Regions from separate parts of the Amycolatopsis sp. cmx-4-61 genome, predicted to be linked through region 1. Evidence: riboswitches for the same ligand, from Rfam matches in the RefSeq annotation. Region 1 holds a riboswitch; the other holds the start of a gene.

What was found. Region 1 has a riboswitch for thiamine pyrophosphate ahead of thiC (phosphomethylpyrimidine synthase ThiC). Riboswitches for the same ligand answer to the same signal wherever they lie in the genome.
Region 2: linked by a shared signal. The riboswitch ahead of ACLJOU_RS32050 (thiamine ABC transporter substrate binding subunit) and the one ahead of thiC (phosphomethylpyrimidine synthase ThiC) in region 1 are both predicted to bind thiamine pyrophosphate.

Annotation. Positions count from the first base shown of each region.
Region 1 is NZ_JAEBEI010000001.1:1,360,398-1,368,848, reverse strand. It holds gene ACLJOU_RS06745 (DUF3263 domain-containing protein) at 1-1, opposite strand, end outside; gene ACLJOU_RS06740 (peptide deformylase) at 157-735, shown strand; gene ACLJOU_RS06735 (glycoside hydrolase family 15 protein) at 842-3,007, opposite strand; gene ACLJOU_RS06730 (S1C family serine protease) at 3,209-4,120, shown strand; TPP riboswitch at 4,168-4,289, shown strand; gene thiC (phosphomethylpyrimidine synthase ThiC) at 4,283-5,932, shown strand; gene thiD (bifunctional hydroxymethylpyrimidine kinase/phosphomethylpyrimidine kinase) at 5,929-6,732, shown strand; gene ACLJOU_RS06715 (winged helix-turn-helix transcriptional regulator) at 6,729-7,124, opposite strand; gene ACLJOU_RS06710 (NADP-dependent oxidoreductase) at 7,216-8,139, shown strand; gene ACLJOU_RS06705 (phosphatidylinositol-specific phospholipase C domain-containing protein) at 8,136-8,451, opposite strand, start outside.
Region 2 is NZ_JAEBEI010000014.1:89,218-97,668, reverse strand. It holds gene ACLJOU_RS32080 (AAA family ATPase) at 1-1,553, shown strand, start outside; gene ACLJOU_RS32075 (DUF1737 domain-containing protein) at 1,575-1,766, shown strand; gene ACLJOU_RS32070 (DNA-3-methyladenine glycosylase 2 family protein) at 1,692-3,149, opposite strand; gene ychF (redox-regulated ATPase YchF) at 3,240-4,322, shown strand; gene ACLJOU_RS32060 (hypothetical protein) at 4,455-5,183, shown strand; gene ACLJOU_RS32055 (4a-hydroxytetrahydrobiopterin dehydratase) at 5,547-5,831, opposite strand; TPP riboswitch at 5,864-5,972, shown strand; gene ACLJOU_RS32050 (thiamine ABC transporter substrate binding subunit) at 5,995-7,044, shown strand; gene ACLJOU_RS32045 (ABC transporter permease) at 7,172-8,451, shown strand, end outside.

The DNA of each region.
Region 1 (8,451 bases):
TCCGAGTCCCTCTCAATCGGGCGTCATGGCGAATCAGACCTAGCTCTTCCGCGGGCGCCATTCAACCACGGAAGCCACCGCCGACGTGGGCATCGACGTCGGCGCGTCACGGTCTGATGCAGGTCTACCAGAGGGGTCCGACTAAACTGGCTCGCCGTGACCATCCACCCCATCGTTATCGCCGGCGAGCCCGTGCTGCACCAGCCGACTCGGGAGATCACCGAGTACGACGAGAAGCTGCGCACGCTCGTGGACGACATGTTCGAGACGATGTACGCCGCCGAGGGCGTCGGCCTCGCGGCCAACCAGATCGGCCTCGACCTGCGCGTGTTCGTCTACGACTGCCCGGACGACGAGGGCGTGCGGCACAAGGGCGTCGTCGTCAATCCGAAGCTCGAGACGTCGGAGATCCCGGAGACCATGCCGGACCCGGACGACGACTGGGAGGGCTGCCTCTCGGCGCCCGGCGAGTCGTACCCGACGGGCCGGGCCAAGTGGGCGAAGGTGACCGGCTTCGACGTCGACGGCACCCCGATCGAGGTCGAGGGCACCGGCTACTTCGCGCGCTGCCTGCAGCACGAGACCGATCACCTGGACGGGTACATCTACCTGGACCGCCTGGTCGGCCGGCACGCGCGCGCGGCGAAGAAGATGTTGAAGCACAACAAGTGGGGCGTCCCGGGCAACTCGTGGCTCCCGCCGAAGACCCCCGAGGACGACGGCGCCGTCATCTGACCGCCCGTCCCCAAGCGCCCCAAGGCGGCCTTGGTTGCGTCTCACGCACCCAAGGCGGCCTTCGGTGCGTCTGACGCACCGAAGGCCACATTGGGGCGCTTGGGACTCAGCAGCCGAGGAAGTGGCAGCGGACCACCTTCGGCGTCTCCAGGACCGAGCCCGCCTGGACGTCCCAGGCGAGGCGGACGTACTGGGCGTGCGTCCAGGCCAGCGGGGTCGCCGACGTGTTCGGCGTGCCGGCCGGGAAGCCGGTCTGGCCCGACGGCGGGTTCTCGTCCCACACCTGCTCCGGCATGGTCTCCGCCGAGCTGCTCACCCGGCCGAGGTCACGCAGCCGCCGTGCGGCCGACGCCGGATCGCCGAGCGTCAGCTCGTACTCCCCGCGCTCGCCGGCGAGCAGCGGCCACAGCCGGCCGAACGTCGTGCGGCTCTCCGCCGGGAACGTGTAGTCCCACGGCGAGCCGTCGGCCTGCTCGCCGTAGCCGTCCTTGGTGTAGCGGTGCCAGAACTGGCCGGTCGGCGTGGTGAACGCGATGTCGGAGTCGGTCACCCGGATGCTGTTGCGGATCACCGGGTCGTCGGCGCGGTAGACGCCGAGCCGGACCAGGTCGAGGAAGCCCGCGTCGGTGACCGCGCGCTGGTCCATCGTCACGCTCGAGTTGCCGAGGTTGTACGTCGTCCCGTTGTTCGCGTTCGCGTCCTTGGTCAGCCGGACGAAGTACGGGTCCTTCGACAGCGGCCCGTTCGTGGTGATCGTCTGCTTGGGCAGGTCGGCCTTCATCTTGTCGGCCGCGGCGAGGTACCGGGCCGCGTCGGCCGGGGCGCCGTTGTGCGTGGCGATGTCCGCGGCGCAGACGAGCCCGGCGATCACCGAGGCGATGGTCGACGGGGACCAGCCGTCCTGCTCCTCCCAGCGCTCCTGCTGGGTGTACGGCGACGGCTGCCCGTTCGGCCCGCGGTAACCCAGGATGAAGTCGGCGGCCTTCCGGACGCCGGGCCACAGGTCGGTGCGGCCGAGCTGCTGGGCCAGCACGATCGGGAACGCGGTCTCGTCGAGCTGGATCGACGTCCAGTACGGGACGCCGTCGACCCGGCTGTTCTGCGGCATGTGCCCGTCGGCCTGCTGCTGCGTGCCGAACATGTACGACACCGCCCGGTTCGCGGCCGCCTTGTCGCCGCCGGCGGCCAGGCCGGTCGCGATCTGGTAGAGATCACGCGGCCAGACGAGGTGGTAGGTGCCGGACGGCGACCACTCCGGGTCGTTGTTGCCGAACCGCCACGGCATGCTCGGCGACGCGATGAAGGCACCCGGGTGGTGCTTGTCCTCGCTCGCGGCGAGCGTCAGCATCGACGCCTTGTAGAGGTCGCGCTCGGCGTCGGTCTTCAGCGACGCCGGCGGCTTGCCGATCCCGCGCAGGTACTGGCGCCAGCCGCGGTCGTAGGCGCGCGTGATGTCGCGGACCCCGCGGCGCTGTGACGCCTGCGCGCTCTTCAGCGCGTCGGCGGCCTTCGCGCCCATGCCGAGGGCGAGGGTGACGTGCCGGTCGCGGAGACCGTCGGCGGTCGTCTGCCCGGTGAGCACGACGTTGCCCTTGGCGGCGGTGTCGTAGGAGGTCAGCTTGAAGGTCTTGGCGAGCTGCGTGTTCCCGTCGGACGCGCCCGCGTAGCCGACGCTCGTCTTCGCGAACGCGGGTTGCGCGGTGAGGGCGGCGGCGTTCGCGGCGTCCTGCGCGGTGACGGCGTCACCGGCGCGGGCGGCCGAGTCGTCGGAACCGTCGTTGGTGAGGTCCGGGTCGGCGACCGCGTAGAGCTGGTAGGGGCGCCCGGTGAGCGACTGGAAGTCGACGTCCACCAGCACGGTCGTGGCGGCCGGGTCGGTGACGTAGGTCTTGCGGATGCGCCAGCGGTGCTGGTCGTCGGTGATGGTCTGCTCGTAGGTGAGACTGTCGTCGTCGGTCCGCCGGACCTGCTGGGACTTCGCCGTGTGGTCCGCGACGGCGAAGCTGCGGCCGTCGGTGACGACGAAGTTCAGGGAGCGGACGCTGGGCGTCGACAGGTCCGGGTAGTAGACCTCGGACAGCTGGCCGCCCTGGAGGGTGAACCAGACGTTGCTCGACCGGTCGTGCGCGGTCCCGAAGCCGGTCTTGTTCGCGGGCAGCCAGCTGGGATGGCTCCCGGGCGCGCCGGGAGCCTCGCCCTGGGCCACCGCGGTCGCCGGGATCAGGCCGGTGACCAGCAGCCCGGCGAGGGCGCCGAAGATGAGTTTTCGCATATCAACCCCACAGAAGATCGCTTCTGCACCGTTACAGAAGCGACTTGGGAGTCTGCCGCCGATCCTTCACCGGCGCATGAGCCGATCCGGTGAACCACCGACCGTCACTGGTCCGGTGAACCGGTTCACGGACAGCGAACGGACTTCCCCCGTCGACCGGCGCACACTTGTAGTACCTGCAAAGCTGTAATCGAGGTACGCATGGACGACGCGATGGACGCCTACTCGCGCGCGGTGAGCACGGTCGCCCGGACCGTCACCCCGCACGTCGCCGGGGTGCAGCTCGCGCGCGGCAGCGGCTCAGCCGTCGTCTTCACCGACGACGGGCACCTGCTCACCAACGCCCACGTCGTCAGCGACCACCGGCGCGGGGTCGCCACTTTCGCCGACGGCAGCGAAGTTCCCTTCGACGTCGTCGGCGCCGATCCGCTGTCCGACCTCGCCGTGCTGCGGGCCCGGGGCGGGACGCCGGCGGCCGCCCAACTCGGGGACGCCGACCGGCTCGTCGTCGGGCAGCTCGTCGTCGCCGTCGGGAACCCGCTCGGCTTCTCCGGGACCGTCACCGCCGGGGTCGTCAGCGCGCTCGGGCGGGCGCTGCCGGTGCGGCAGGGGCGCACCACTCGCGTGATCGAGGACGTCATCCAGACCGACGCCGCGCTCAACCCCGGCAACTCCGGCGGCGCGCTCGCCGACTCCGCCGGCCGGGTCGTCGGCGTCAACACCGCCGTCGCCGGGATCGGCCTCGGGCTTGCCGTGCCGATCAACACGACGACGCGGCGGATCATCGACACACTCCTCGTCGAGGGCCGGGTGCGGCGCGCGTACCTCGGTGTCGTCGGCGTGCCCGCGCCGCTGCCGGACGACGTCGCCGGGCGCACCGGGCAGAGCGCCGGGCTGCGGGTGCACGAAGTCGTGTCCGGCGGTCCCGCGGACCGGGCCGGCCTGCGGGCCGGTGACCTCGTGCTGACTGTCGGGCGCACGCGTGTCTCGGACGCCCAGGGCATCCAGCGGCAGCTGTTCGCGGAAGTGATCGGCACCGCACTGCCGATCACCGTGCTGCGCAACGGAGCCATGGTCGACGTCTACGCCACCCCGGCCGAATTGGTCGGGTGAGGTGAGCGGACTTGAGTCTGCGGCTCCGGCGTGGCATGGTCGGGGTACAACACCAACGCGGGAGCTCGCGCCATGGCGGGCTGAGAGGGTGACTTGCGTTTCGCAGGCGTCACCGACCGCATGAACCTGACCGGGTAATGCCGGCGTAGGGAGTGAAAGTCGTTGACGACGCTGGAAAACTCTGCTGCCCAAAAGCAAGACCTCTCCGTCACGACCGGGCCGATCACCGGCTCGCGCAAGGTGTACCACCAGACCGAATCGGGGCTGCGGGTGCCCGCGCGCCGGATCGAGCTGTCCAACGGTGAACACTTCGACGTCTACGACACTTCGGGCCCGTACACCGATCCCGAAGCTTCGATCGACGTCCACAGTGGACTTCACCGGCTGCGCACCGGCTGGGCCGACGGGCGCGAGCACAACACCCAGCTCGGCTGGGCCAAACAGGGTGTCATCACGCGGGAAATGGAGTACGTCGCCGCACGTGAGCGGGTTTCTCCCGAGTTCGTGCGCGACGAGGTCGCCCGCGGCCGCGCGGTGATCCCGGCCAACCGCAAGCACCCGGAGTCCGAGCCGATGATCATCGGCAAGAACTTCCTCGTGAAGATCAACGCCAACATGGGCAACTCGGCCGTCTGGTCGTCGGTCGAGGAAGAGGTCGACAAGATGGTGTGGGCCACCCGCTGGGGTGCCGACACGATCATGGACCTCTCCACCGGCAAGCGGATCCACGAGACGCGGGAGTGGATCATTCGCAATTCGCCGGTGCCGGTCGGCACCGTGCCGATCTACCAGGCGCTCGAGAAGGTCAACGGGGAGCCGGAAAAGCTGTCGTGGGAGGTCTACCGCGACACGATCGTCGAGCAGTGCGAACAGGGCGTCGACTACGTCACCGTGCACGCCGGCGTGCTGCTGCGCTACATCCCGCTGACCGCCCGGCGCGTCACCGGCATCGTCAGCCGCGGCGGCTCGATCATGGCCGCGTGGTGCCTCGCGCACCACCAGGAGTCCTTTCTGTACACGCACTTCGAGGAACTCTGCGAGATCCTGCGGCAGTACGACGTCACGTTCTCCCTCGGCGATGGCCTGCGCCCGGGGTCCATTGCGGACGCCAACGACCGCGCCCAGTTCGCCGAGCTCGAAACCCTCGGCGAGCTGACGCACCTCGCGCGTTCGCACGACGTCCAGGTGATGATCGAGGGCCCGGGTCACGTGCCCATGCACAAGATCAAGGAGAACGTCGAGCTCGAGGAAAAGCTCTGCGGCGAGGCACCGTTCTACACCCTCGGTCCACTCGCGACGGACATCGCGCCGGCGTACGACCACATCACGTCGGCCATCGGCGCGGCGCAGATCGGCTGGTACGGCACGGCGATGCTGTGTTACGTGACGCCGAAGGAACACCTCGGGCTGCCGAACCGAGACGACGTCAAGACCGGGGTGATCACGTACAAGATCGCCGCGCACGCCGCGGACCTGGCCAAGGGGCACGAGTACGCGCAGGAGTGGGACGACGAGCTGTCGAAGGCGCGGTTCGAGTTCCGCTGGAACGACCAGTTCAACCTCTCGCTGGACCCGGACACCGCGCGCTCGTTCCACGACGAGACCCTGCCCGCCGAGCCGGCCAAGACCGCGCACTTCTGCTCGATGTGCGGCCCGAAGTTCTGCTCGATGCGGATCACTCAGGACGTCCGCAAGTACGCCGAGGAGCACGGCCTGTCCACTGTGGAAGCGATCGAGGCCGGCATGGCGTCGAAGTCGGCGGAGTTCACCGGGTCCGGCGGCCAGGTCTACCTGCCGGTGGTCCGGCCGTGACACCGAAGACCGCCCTCACCATCGCCGGGTCCGACTCCGGCGGTGGTGCGGGCATCCAGGCGGACCTGCGCACGTTCTTCGCGAACGGGGTCCACGGTTTGGTCGCCTTGACGGCGGTCACCGTGCAGAACTCCCTGGGCGTGCAGGGGTTCACCGAGATCCCGGCCGACGTGGTCACCGCGCAGATCAAGGCGGTGGCCTCGGACATGGGCGTCGACGCGGCGAAGACGGGGATGCTGGCCACGGCGGAGATCATCCGCGCGGTGGCGAAGACCCTGGACGAGCTCGAGTCCGGCTTCCCGCTGGTGGTCGACCCGGTGGCGGCGTCGATGACGGGCCACTCGCTGCTGCGCGAGGACGCCCTGGAGGCGATCCGCACGGAGCTGTTCCCGCGGGCGACGCTGATCACCCCGAACCTGGACGAGGTCCGCTTGCTGACCGGGGTTTCGGTGGTCGATTCCGCTTCCCAGCGAGCGGCGGCCGACGCGCTGCTGGAGTTCGGCTCGCGGTGGGTCCTGGTGAAGGGCGGCCACATGCAGGGCACGACCGAGTGCGTCGACCTGCTGACGGACGGCAGTTCCTACGTCGAGCTGACCGGTCCGAGGTACGCGACGGACAACACCCACGGCGGCGGCGACACCATGGCCTCGGCGATCACGGCGGCCCTGGCGAAGGGCGCCTCGGTCCCGGACGCCGTGGCGGCCGGGAAGAAGTTCATCGAGCGCTGCGTCGCGGAGGCTTACCCGCTGGGTGCTGGCGTGGGGCCGGTTTCGCCGTTCTGGGTGCTGGGCAAGAGCTAACGGACCGGCTGCAGCTCGCGGCCGTCGTACTGCTCGCGGGCCGTGCGGATGCGGTCGAAGTTCGCCTGCGACCACGTGCTCAGCGCGATCAGGTGCGCGCCCACCTCGGCGCCCATCTCCGTCAGCGCGTACTCCACCGTCGGCGGCGTGGTCGGGTACACCGTGCGCGTCACGAAGCCGTCGCGCTCCAGCTGGCGGAGGTTCTGGGTCAGCATCTTCTGGCTGATGCCGTCCACCGCGCGGCGCAGCTCGCCGAAGCGGTGCGGGCCGCGGGCCAGCGCGCCCAGGACCAGGGCCGTCCACTTGTTGGCCAGCAGGTCCAGCACGTCCCGGCACGGGCAGTTGCGCAGGTACACATCCCAGGGTCCGCCCTGGTCGCAGGTGGTATCCATCAGGTACCTACTTTACGGGAAAGTGCCTTCTGGCGAAAAGTGACGAACGACCCGAGGATGGAGGCGCCCCCCACGACGAAGGAGTGAAGCAATGCGCATCGTGACCCAGCAGGCCCTCGGTGGACCGGAGGTGCTCCGCGTGACCGAGGCACCGCGCCCCGACCCCGGGCCGACGGAGGTCCTGGTGCGGGTACACGCCGCCGGGATCAACCCGGTCGACTGGAAGGTCCGGCGTGGCGGCGGGTTCCTCGGCGAGCCGCCGTTCACCGTCGGCTGGGACGTCGCCGGCGTCGTCGAAGAGACCGGCTTCGGCGCGACCGGTGTCGAAAAGGGCGACGAAGTCCTCGGCATGCCGTGGTTCCCGCGCCCGGCCAACGCCTACGCCGAGTACGTCACCGCGCCCTCGCGCCAGTTCGTGCGCAAGCCCGCCGGGCTGTCGTTCGCCGAGGCCGCCGCGTTGCCGCTGGCCGGGCTGACCGCCTGGCAGGGCCTGGTCGACGTCGCGAACGTCCACGCGGGACAGCGGGTGTTCGTCGACGCCGCCGCGGGCGGGGTCGGGCACCTCGCCGTGCAGATCGCCAAGGCGCGCGGCGCGCACGTCATCGGCACCGCCAGCGCGAAGAAGCACGACTTCCTGCGCGAGCTCGGCGTCGACGAGCCGATCGACTACCACGACGAAACCGCGACGGCGTCCGATGTGGACGTCTACTTCGGACTCGTCGGCGAGGACAGCGACCTGCGCTGGCTGCCCGCGATCAAGGAGGGCGGCCTGCTCATCGGCGTGCCCAGCGGGGTCGGCGATCGGATCGAGAAGGCCGCCGAGGCGCGGAACGTGCGCACTCGGCGGATCCTCGTGGAACCGGACCTCGGCGGGCTGACCGGCCTCGTCGAGCTGGTCGAGGCCGGTCAGCTGAAGGTCCGCGTCGAGCGGACCTTCCCGCTGGAGGACGTGGCCAAGGCGCACGAGCTGGGCGAAGCGGGCCGGGTGTCCGGCAAGCTCGTGCTGACCGTCTAGCCCCGCGCGAGCACCTGGGGCAGCACCGTCGTGAGCCCGGTCCAGTCCGCGGTGACCACCGACGCGTGCTGCTTCGCCAGGTCGGCGACGCGCTGGTTGGCCTGGTCGACCGTCGGGTTGTGGGCGTCGATGGCCGGCGCCACGTTCTGCCCGTCGGTCATCACGACGTAGTAGTGGTTGGCGTCGTACCACCACGGCCCGGTCTGGGTCACCCACGCGTTCGCGTCGCCGTCGAAGACGACGAACCACGGCTTGAGGTCGGCGGTGTACTTGTCCCGCGGGTCACCGCCGGCCGCGCCGTGCACGGTCGGG
Region 2 (8,451 bases), on a different contig from region 1:
TCGTCGACGCGCACCAGGCGGCCCGGCAGCGCCGGCTCGACCTGCGCGAGCGGCGGCTGGACGGCATGGCGGCCGAGCTGGCCGCCGCGTTGGGCGACGGCGCGCCGTGCCCGGTGTGCGGATCGGCCGAGCACCCGGCGAAGGCGAACCGGGACGTCGAGCTGGTCGACCCGGCCGAGGAACGCGCGGCCGAGGAGGCCGAGCAGGCGGCGGACGTGCTGCGGCAGCGGGTCGTCGTCGCGCTGGAGGAGGCGAAGGCGCGGCTGGCCGGGTTGGTCGAGCGGCTGGCCGGGCGCACGGCCGAGTCGATCACCGCCGAGCTGGCGGAGGCCCGCGCCACCGTGGCGGCGCTGACCGGGCAAGCCGCCGGCAAGGCGAAGCTGGGCCAGCAGACCGTCCTCCTGGAGCGCGACCTGGAAGCGCGTACCGAGCGCCTGCGCCGGGCCGAACAGGCGGCGACCGAAGCCACCACCGACGTCCGCGCCCTGGAGGAGCGGCTGGCCGAGCGCGAACGCCGGCTGGTCGCCGGCCGGGGCGAGTTTCCGGACGTCGGTGCGCGACGGCAGCACCTCCTCGGCCTGGCCGAGGCCCTGGAGGCGGTCGCCGAGGCGCGCACGGCGGTCGTCGGTGCCCGGGAGCGGGTGGCGGAGCAGAAAACCCTGGTCGAGGCGGCGGTGCAGGCGAAGGGATTCACGTCGCTGAAGAAGGCGCGGGCCGCGATGCTGCCGGACGAGCAGATCGAGAAGCTCGAGCAGGGCATCGCCGAGGCCGAGGCGGCCGCCGCGGGCGCGCGGGCGCTGCTGGCCGAGCCGGACCTGTTCGGCATCTCGCCGGGCGACGTCGCGGACGTCGGCCGCGCGGCCGACGCGGCCCAGCTGGCCCGGGCGCGCGCGGATTCCGCGTACGCGGCGCTGCGGGTGGCCACCGCACAGCACGACGAACTGACCCGGCTGGCCGGCCTGCTGCGCCAGGCGCTGGCCGGGCTCGCGCCGGCCGAAGCGGAGTACGCCGAACTGCGGGCGCTCTCGGAGGTCGTCAACGGGCGCGGGCAGAACAGCCGCAAGATGTCCCTGCGGTCGTACGTGCTGGCGGCGCGGCTCGAGGAAGTCGCCGTCGCCGCCACGCACCGGCTGCGCACGATGAGCCAGGGCCGGTATTCGTTCGTCCACTCGGACGCGGCCGGGGCGCGCGGCACCCGCGGTGGGCTCGGCATCGACGTGCTCGACGACTACTCGGGCACCATCCGCCCGGCGAAGACGCTGTCCGGCGGCGAGTCGTTTCTCGCGTCACTGGCCCTCGCGCTGGGGCTGGCCGACGTCGTCGCGGGGGAGACCGGCGGCGCGCTCCTGGACACGCTGTTCGTCGACGAAGGCTTCGGCACGCTGGACGCCGAAACGCTCGACGTCGTGATGAACATCCTCGACGAGCTCCGCGCCGGCGGCCGGGTCGTCGGGCTCGTGTCGCACGTCGAGGAGCTGCGGCAGCGCATCCCGACCCGGCTGCGGGTCCGCAAGTCCCGCACGGGCTCGACCCTGCAGGTGCGCGCCGGCTGACGACTCGGCCAAGATGACGGCATGACCGACCAGCCGCCGAACGGCCTGCCCCGCTACCGCCTGCTGACCGGCCCGGACGACGCCGGGTTCTGCCGCCGGGTCAGCGAGGCGCTGGAGCTCGGCTACCGCCTGCACGGGTCACCGGCGGCGACGTTCGACGGCAACCAGGTCGTCGTCGCGCAGGCCGTCGTGTGGCCCGGAGAACCGGGCTGAGAGGTACATCCCGGCGTAGGAACACCACGGCGTCCAGGCACGCGCCCGCTCCGGCAGCGAGTCCGGCGCGATGCCCAGCGCCTCGGCGCCGCCGCGGACCGCGGGATCCTCGGCGAGCAGGACGTCCGGCGCGCCGAGGACGCGCATGACGACGTAGTCGGCCGTCGACGGGTCGACGCCGGGGGTCGCCAGGAGCTCGGCCCGCAGCTCCGCCGCGTCCCGGCCGACGTGCACGTCGAGCCGGCCCTCCGCCAGCGCGGCGATCCCCGCGTGACCCGGCACGGCCTCGGCGACCTGGGCCGCGGTCGGGAACAGCCGCGAAACCCCCCACTCGCCCGGCACCTCGTCGCCCGGCGGCAGCGGGCCGCCGGCCAGGGCGCGCAGCAGCAGCTCCTCGCCGTCGACCGCGCCCGGCACCCGGATCCCCGGGACGGCCGCGACCACCGGCGCCAGCGCCGGGTCGGCGCCGAGGACCCGGGTGACCGCCGCCGGGTCGGCGTCGAGGTCGAGCAGCCGGCGCACCCGGCTGACCGCGCTGCCGAGGTCGCGCAGGTCGGTGAGCATCAGCTCGCACCGCACGTGGTCCGGCATCGGGGTCAACCGCACGACACCCGTGCCGTGGGCGAGCCGCAGGGTGCGCGCGTAGGCCTCCGGAGTGACTTCCTCGACGCCTGGCACGGCGTGGTCCGCGAAGAAGCGAAGCAACCCGTCAGCGTCGAAAGGCGGCCGGAACGGCAGCCGCAGGCTGAGCCGGGTCCCGGTGACGTCGGCCTGGCGCCCCCGTCGTGAAGCGGCGAAGGCGCGAAGCTGCGAAGGCGTTGTCGCGAACACTTCGCGGATCGTCTCGTTGAACTGCCGCACGCTGGAAAAGCCCGCCGCGAAGGCGACGTCCGTCAGCGGCAGCTCGGACAGCTCGATGAGCAGCCGCGCGGAGTGCGCCCGGTGGGCCCGGGCGAGCGCGAGCGGGCCCGCGCCCAGCTCGGCGGTGAGCACCCGGCCGAGCTGGCGTTCCGAATACCCGAGACGCCGGGCGAGGCCCGGGACGCCTTCGCGTTCCACGGTCCCGTCGGAGATCAGGCGCATCGCCCGCGCGGCCAGGTCGGCGCGCACGTTCCAGTCCGGCGAGCCGGGCACGGCGTCCGGCAGGCAGCGGCGGCAGGCGCGGAAGCCGTTGGCCTGCGCGGCCGCCGACGTCGGGAAAAAGCGCACGTTCTGCACCTTCGGCGTCGACGCCGGGCACGACGGGCGGCAGTAGATCCCGGTGGTGCGGACCGCCATGATGAACTGGCCGTCGAAGCGCGAGTCGCGGGCGGTGACCACGCGGTAGCAGCGTTCGGCGTCGCGCCAGAGCGCGAGCGTGTCGGTGACCATGGATCCCAGCATGTCAGCAGCTCAGCGGCCTCGCTGGCGGAAATCCGCCACGGCGTTGGGTGCGTGGGGCCCGGCCGGGTGAGCCACGTAGACTGCGGGGTCGTGAGCCTCACCCTCGGTATCGTCGGCCTGCCCAACGTCGGCAAGTCCACCCTGTTCAACGCGCTGACCCGCAACGACGTGCTCGCCGCGAACTACCCGTTCGCGACGATCGAGCCGAACGTCGGTGTCGTGCCGCTGCCGGACCCCCGGCTGGACAAGCTGGCCGAGCTGTACAAGTCGGAGAAGACGGTCCCCGCCGTGGTGTCCTTTGTGGACATCGCGGGCATCGTGAAGGGCGCGTCCGAGGGCGCCGGGCTGGGCAACAAGTTCCTGGCGAACATCCGTGAGGCCAACGCGATCTGCCAGGTCATCCGCGTGTTCGACGACCCCGACGTGGTGCACGTCGACGGCCGGATCGACCCGTCGAGCGACATCGAGACGATCAACACCGAGCTGATCCTCGCCGACCTGCAGACCCTCGACAAGGCGCTGCCGCGGCTGGAGAAGGAAGCGCGGACGAAGAAGGAGAACAAGCCCGCGCTCGACAACGCCCAGAAGGCGAAGGAAATCCTCGACGCCGGGCGCACGCTCTTCCAGGCGCAGAAGGAAGTCGACTTCGAGGCGCTGCGCGAGCTGAGCCTGCTGACGACGAAGCCGTTCCTGTACGTCTTCAACGCCGACGAGTCGGTGCTCACCGACGAAGCCCGCCGCGCGGAGCTGACCAAGCTGGTCGCGCCGGCGGACGCGGTGTTCCTCGACGCGAAGGTCGAGGCGGAGCTGCTGGAGCTGGACGACGAGGAGTCGGTGCGCGAACTGCTCGAGTCGGTCGGCCAGCCGGAGCCGGGCCTGTACTCCCTGGCCCGCGCGGGGTTCCACACGCTCGGCCTCCAGACGTACCTGACGGCGGGCCCGAAGGAGTCCCGCGCCTGGACGATCCCCCAGGGCGCCACGGCCCCCCAGGCGGCGGGTGTGATCCACACGGACTTCGAGCGCGGCTTCATCAAGGCGGAGATCGTCTCGTACGACGACCTGATGGAGGCGGGCTCCATGGCGGCCGCCCGCGCGGCGGGCAAGGTCCGCATGGAGGGCAAGGACTACGTCATGGCCGACGGCGACGTGGTCGAGTTCCGCTTCAACGTCTGAGCTCCTCCGCTGTCCACCCGGATCGTCCCCATTGGGCGAGCCGGGTGGTGACCGCTCGGTAACCGCCCCCACCGGGCCCCTCGGCCATTAGGATCGGCCGCCGCGTCGTCCGGTGGCTGGAGGGTTTTCACGATGGGGCAGAAAACGGCAGCGAACTCGGTGCCGCCGTGGACGCAGCGCGACGAAGTGCTGCGGTACACCTGTTACCTGGCCGCCCTGCTGGCCGGCGGGCACAGCACGCAAGACGTCCACGAGGTGCTGGCGCCCTTTCCGCCGACGATCGGCGGCGACGAGAAGTTCTGGGCCACCGGGCCGTTCGTGCTCTCCGACTTCCGGGCGCTCGGGGACGGCAGCTGGCAGGTCACCACGCCCTTCGTCTTCGGCACCGGCGCGGTGGGGCTGGGGCTCGTCGCCGGGTCGCTCGTCGGCGGGTCGATCGCCAAGTCGCGGGCGCGCCGAGCCGCGCACGCCGCGGCGGTTCCGCGCTGGGTCCCCATCGAGCAGGGGAACGTGTACTTGAGCCAGTACGGCTTCTACATGCACACCCCGAGCATCCTGCGCTGGCCGTGGACCGACCTTTCCGGTATGTCGGTCGTCGCGCCCGCAACCGTGCACTTCACCGGGAACAGCGAGCACGGCCCGATTTCCTGGCTGCTCCAGTCGGACTGGGCGGAACTGCTGTTCGTCTCGTGGGCGCTCGCGATCCACCCCCGCCACCCGCAGCTCGTGACCGGCGGGTGGCTGCCGCAGGGGTGGATCGAGCACGCCCGCTTCCACCAACGCGCCCCGCAGCCGGCGGCGGGTGCGGGCGTGCCGGGCATCGCCGCACCCGAGACGCCGGACCAGCGGGGTAGCGACTAGCCGAGCAGGCCCAGCAGGGCGATCGCGATCAGCACCACCGCGGGGGCGAGGGCGTTGATCCAGGCGCGCTGGGCGGCGGTCAGAGTGCTGTTCATGGGGCAATCCCTACGGGCCGGACCGATGCTTCCGCTCGGATCAGCGCGCCGATCATGGCCCGTGTTAACAGCTGTGATCGAACTCTCAGCCGTCCAGGTGACGGCGGTGGCGGGCGGTGAACCAGAGCACTCCGCCCGCCGCCGCGACCATCGTCGCGAACGCCGTCGTACCGACCACGATTGCCTGAGTCATCTCGTCTCCCTCCCGAAGGTTCCGGTAACCGAGAGACGTCGCAGACCCGGGAAAGTGCACTGAGAGTTACCGAGGTCACAGGGCGGCGAGCACCGAGTCGATCTGCGAAGCCAGGTCGAAGTCCTTCGCCGTCAGGCCGCCCGCCGAATGCGTCGAGAGCCGGAACGTCACGGTGCGCCAGCGGATGTCGATGTCCGGGTGGTGGTCGGCGGCTTCGGCGAGCACCGCCACCCGGTCCACCGCCTCGATCGCCTGGGGGAAGCTCCCCAGTTCCACCTCGCGGGAGATCACCGCGCCGGACCGCGTCCAGCCCGGGCCCAGCCGTCCGTCGGCCTCGGCGTCGCTCAAGATTTCCGTCATGTCTCCATGGTCGTCCGTCCTCGGCTACGCTGCACGGTTGCCACGGGAGTCCGGCCGGTGCCGGGCTGAGAGGCGGGTATCCGCGACCGTTCGCACCTGAGACGGATCATGCCGGCGAAGGGAGGGCTTCCCCCTCCTCGTCCGGCGAAGTGCAGGAGGGTAGATGAAACGCAGGGCTGTTCGCGCCGCGACGGCCATCGCCGCCGTCAGCGCCGTCGCTTCGGCGTGCTCGCTGTCGAGCGGTGACGGTGGCACGCAGCAGACGCCCACCGTCACCCTCGTGACGCACGACTCCTTCCTGGCCCCGCAGGAGGTGCTCGACGCCTTCCAGAAGCAGTCGGGCATCAAGATCTCCGTGCTCAAGCAGGGCGACGCCGGATCGCTGACCAACAAGCTCGTGCTGACCAAGGCCAACCCGATCGGCGACGTCGCGTACGGCGTCGACTCCACCTTCGCCTCCCGCGCGCTCGGCGAGGGCGTCTTCGATCCGTACACGAGCCCCGAGGCCGACCGCGGGCCCCAGCGCTACGCCGTCGACCCCGAGCACCGGCTCTCCGCGGTCGATGTCGGCGACGTCTGCGTCAACGTCGACACGAACTACTTCACCGCCAAGGGGATCCCGGCGCCCTCGACCTACGACGACCTGGCCGACCCGAAGTACAAGGACCTGCTGGTCGCCGAGGACCCGGCGACGGCCTCACCCGGGCTGGCCTTCCTCCTCGGCACCATCGCCAAGTACGGCGACGCCGGCTGGAAGGACTACTGGACGAAGCTGAAGGCCAACGGCGTCAAGGTGGTCAGCGGCTGGGAAGAGGCCTACACCAAGCAGTTCTCCGGCTCGTCCGGCAAGGGGCCGCGGCCGATCGTCGTCTCGTACGCGTCTTCGCCGGCCGCCGAGGTCGGCGACGACGGCAAGCCGCGCACGAAGGCGCTGCTCGACACCTGCTACCGGCAGGTCGAGTACGCCGGCGTGCTGGCGAACGGCAAGCAGGTCGAGAACGCACGCAAGGTCGTCGACTTCCTGCTCTCCCAGCAGTTCCAGGCGACGGTCGCGGCCAACATGTACGTCTACCCGGCGCGCCAGGGCGTCGACCTGCCGCCGGGCTGGGCGCAGGTCGCGCCGCTGCCGCAGAAGCCCGAGACGCTGCCCGCGGACCAGGTGCAGGCGGGACGCGAGAAGTGGATCGGCGAATGGCGCACGCTCGTGCAGTGACACCCGAGGCGCCGCCTCGGGCCGGGGGCTCCGCCACCCGGAGCCCCCGAAAGCTCGGGCGGTGACCGTGACGTCCGCCCGGCGGGCCACGGCCCCGCCGCGGACCGCCCGCGGGCTCGGGCTGGCGCTGCTCGGGCTCGCGCCGATCGGTTTCCTGGTGGTCTTCTTCGCCTGGCCGGTCCTGGCGATCATCGGCCGCGGGTTCGCCGCCGGCGGCCTCGACGTCGTCCTCGGCGACGCGCGGACTTGGCAGCTGGCCGGGTTCACCGTCGGGAGCGCGGCCGCGTCGACGGTGGTCGCGGTGCTGGCCGGCCTGCCGGTGGCGTTCCTGCTGGCGCGGGTGCGGCTGCCCGGCGTCGGCCTGGCCCGGACGTTGGTGCTGGTGCCGTTCGTGCTGCCGACCGTGGTGGTCGGGCTGGCGTTCCGGGCGCTCTGGCCGGACGGCGGCGTGCTGCCGATCGTGCTGGCCAACGCCTTCTTCAACGTCGCCGTCGTCGCGCGGACCGTCGCCGGGCTGTGGGCGCGGCTGGACCCGCGGACGGCCGACGCCGCCCGCGCGCTCGGCGCCTCGCCGTGGCGGGCCTTCCGGGCGGTGACGCTGCCCGCGCTCGCCCCGGCGATCGCGTCGGCGGCGGCCGTCGTGTTCCTCTTCTGCGCGACCAGTTTCGGGGTCGTCCTGATCCTCGGCGGCGCCCGCTACCGGACTCTGGAAACCGAGATCTACCTGCGCACGGTCGACCTCCTTGACCTTTCGGGGGCGGCGGCGCTTTCGCTGATCCAGTTCGCCGCCGTGGTCGCCGCGCTGGTCCTCGGCGGGCTGGCGCGGCGGCGCCGGGACGGCGCCCGGATCGGGTCCGGGCAGGCGCACCGCCCGCGTGGCGGCGAATGGTGGGCCGTCGGCCTCGCGGGCGTCGTGCTCGCGTTGCTGGTGACGCCGATCGTCGCGCTCCTCGCCGAATCGGTGTCCACTGAGGACGGCTGGAGTCTCGCCGGGTACCGGGCGCTGACGAGCACCGGCGAGAAGGGCGCGCTCCAGGTGTCGGGCTGGGACGCCGCGCTGAACTCGCTGAAGGTGGCCGTCGACGCGACGCTGCTCGCGATGGTCGTCGGCGTGCTGGCGTCCGTCGTCCTGGTGGCGCTGCGCCGCTCGCCCGCGAGAGCCGCGCGGGGCCTCGGCGAGACGATGGACGCCGTCCTGATGCTGCCGCTCGGGGTGTCGGCGGTCACCGTCGGGTTCGGCTACCTGGTGACGCTCGACGCGCTGCCCGGTGACCTCCGGACGTCGCCCTACCTGGTCCCGCTGGCCCAGGCGCTGGTGATCATCCCGCTGGTCGTGCGGATGGTGCTGCCGGTGCTGCGCTCGGTCGACGTCCGGCTGCGGCAGGCCGCGTCGACGCTCGGCGCGAG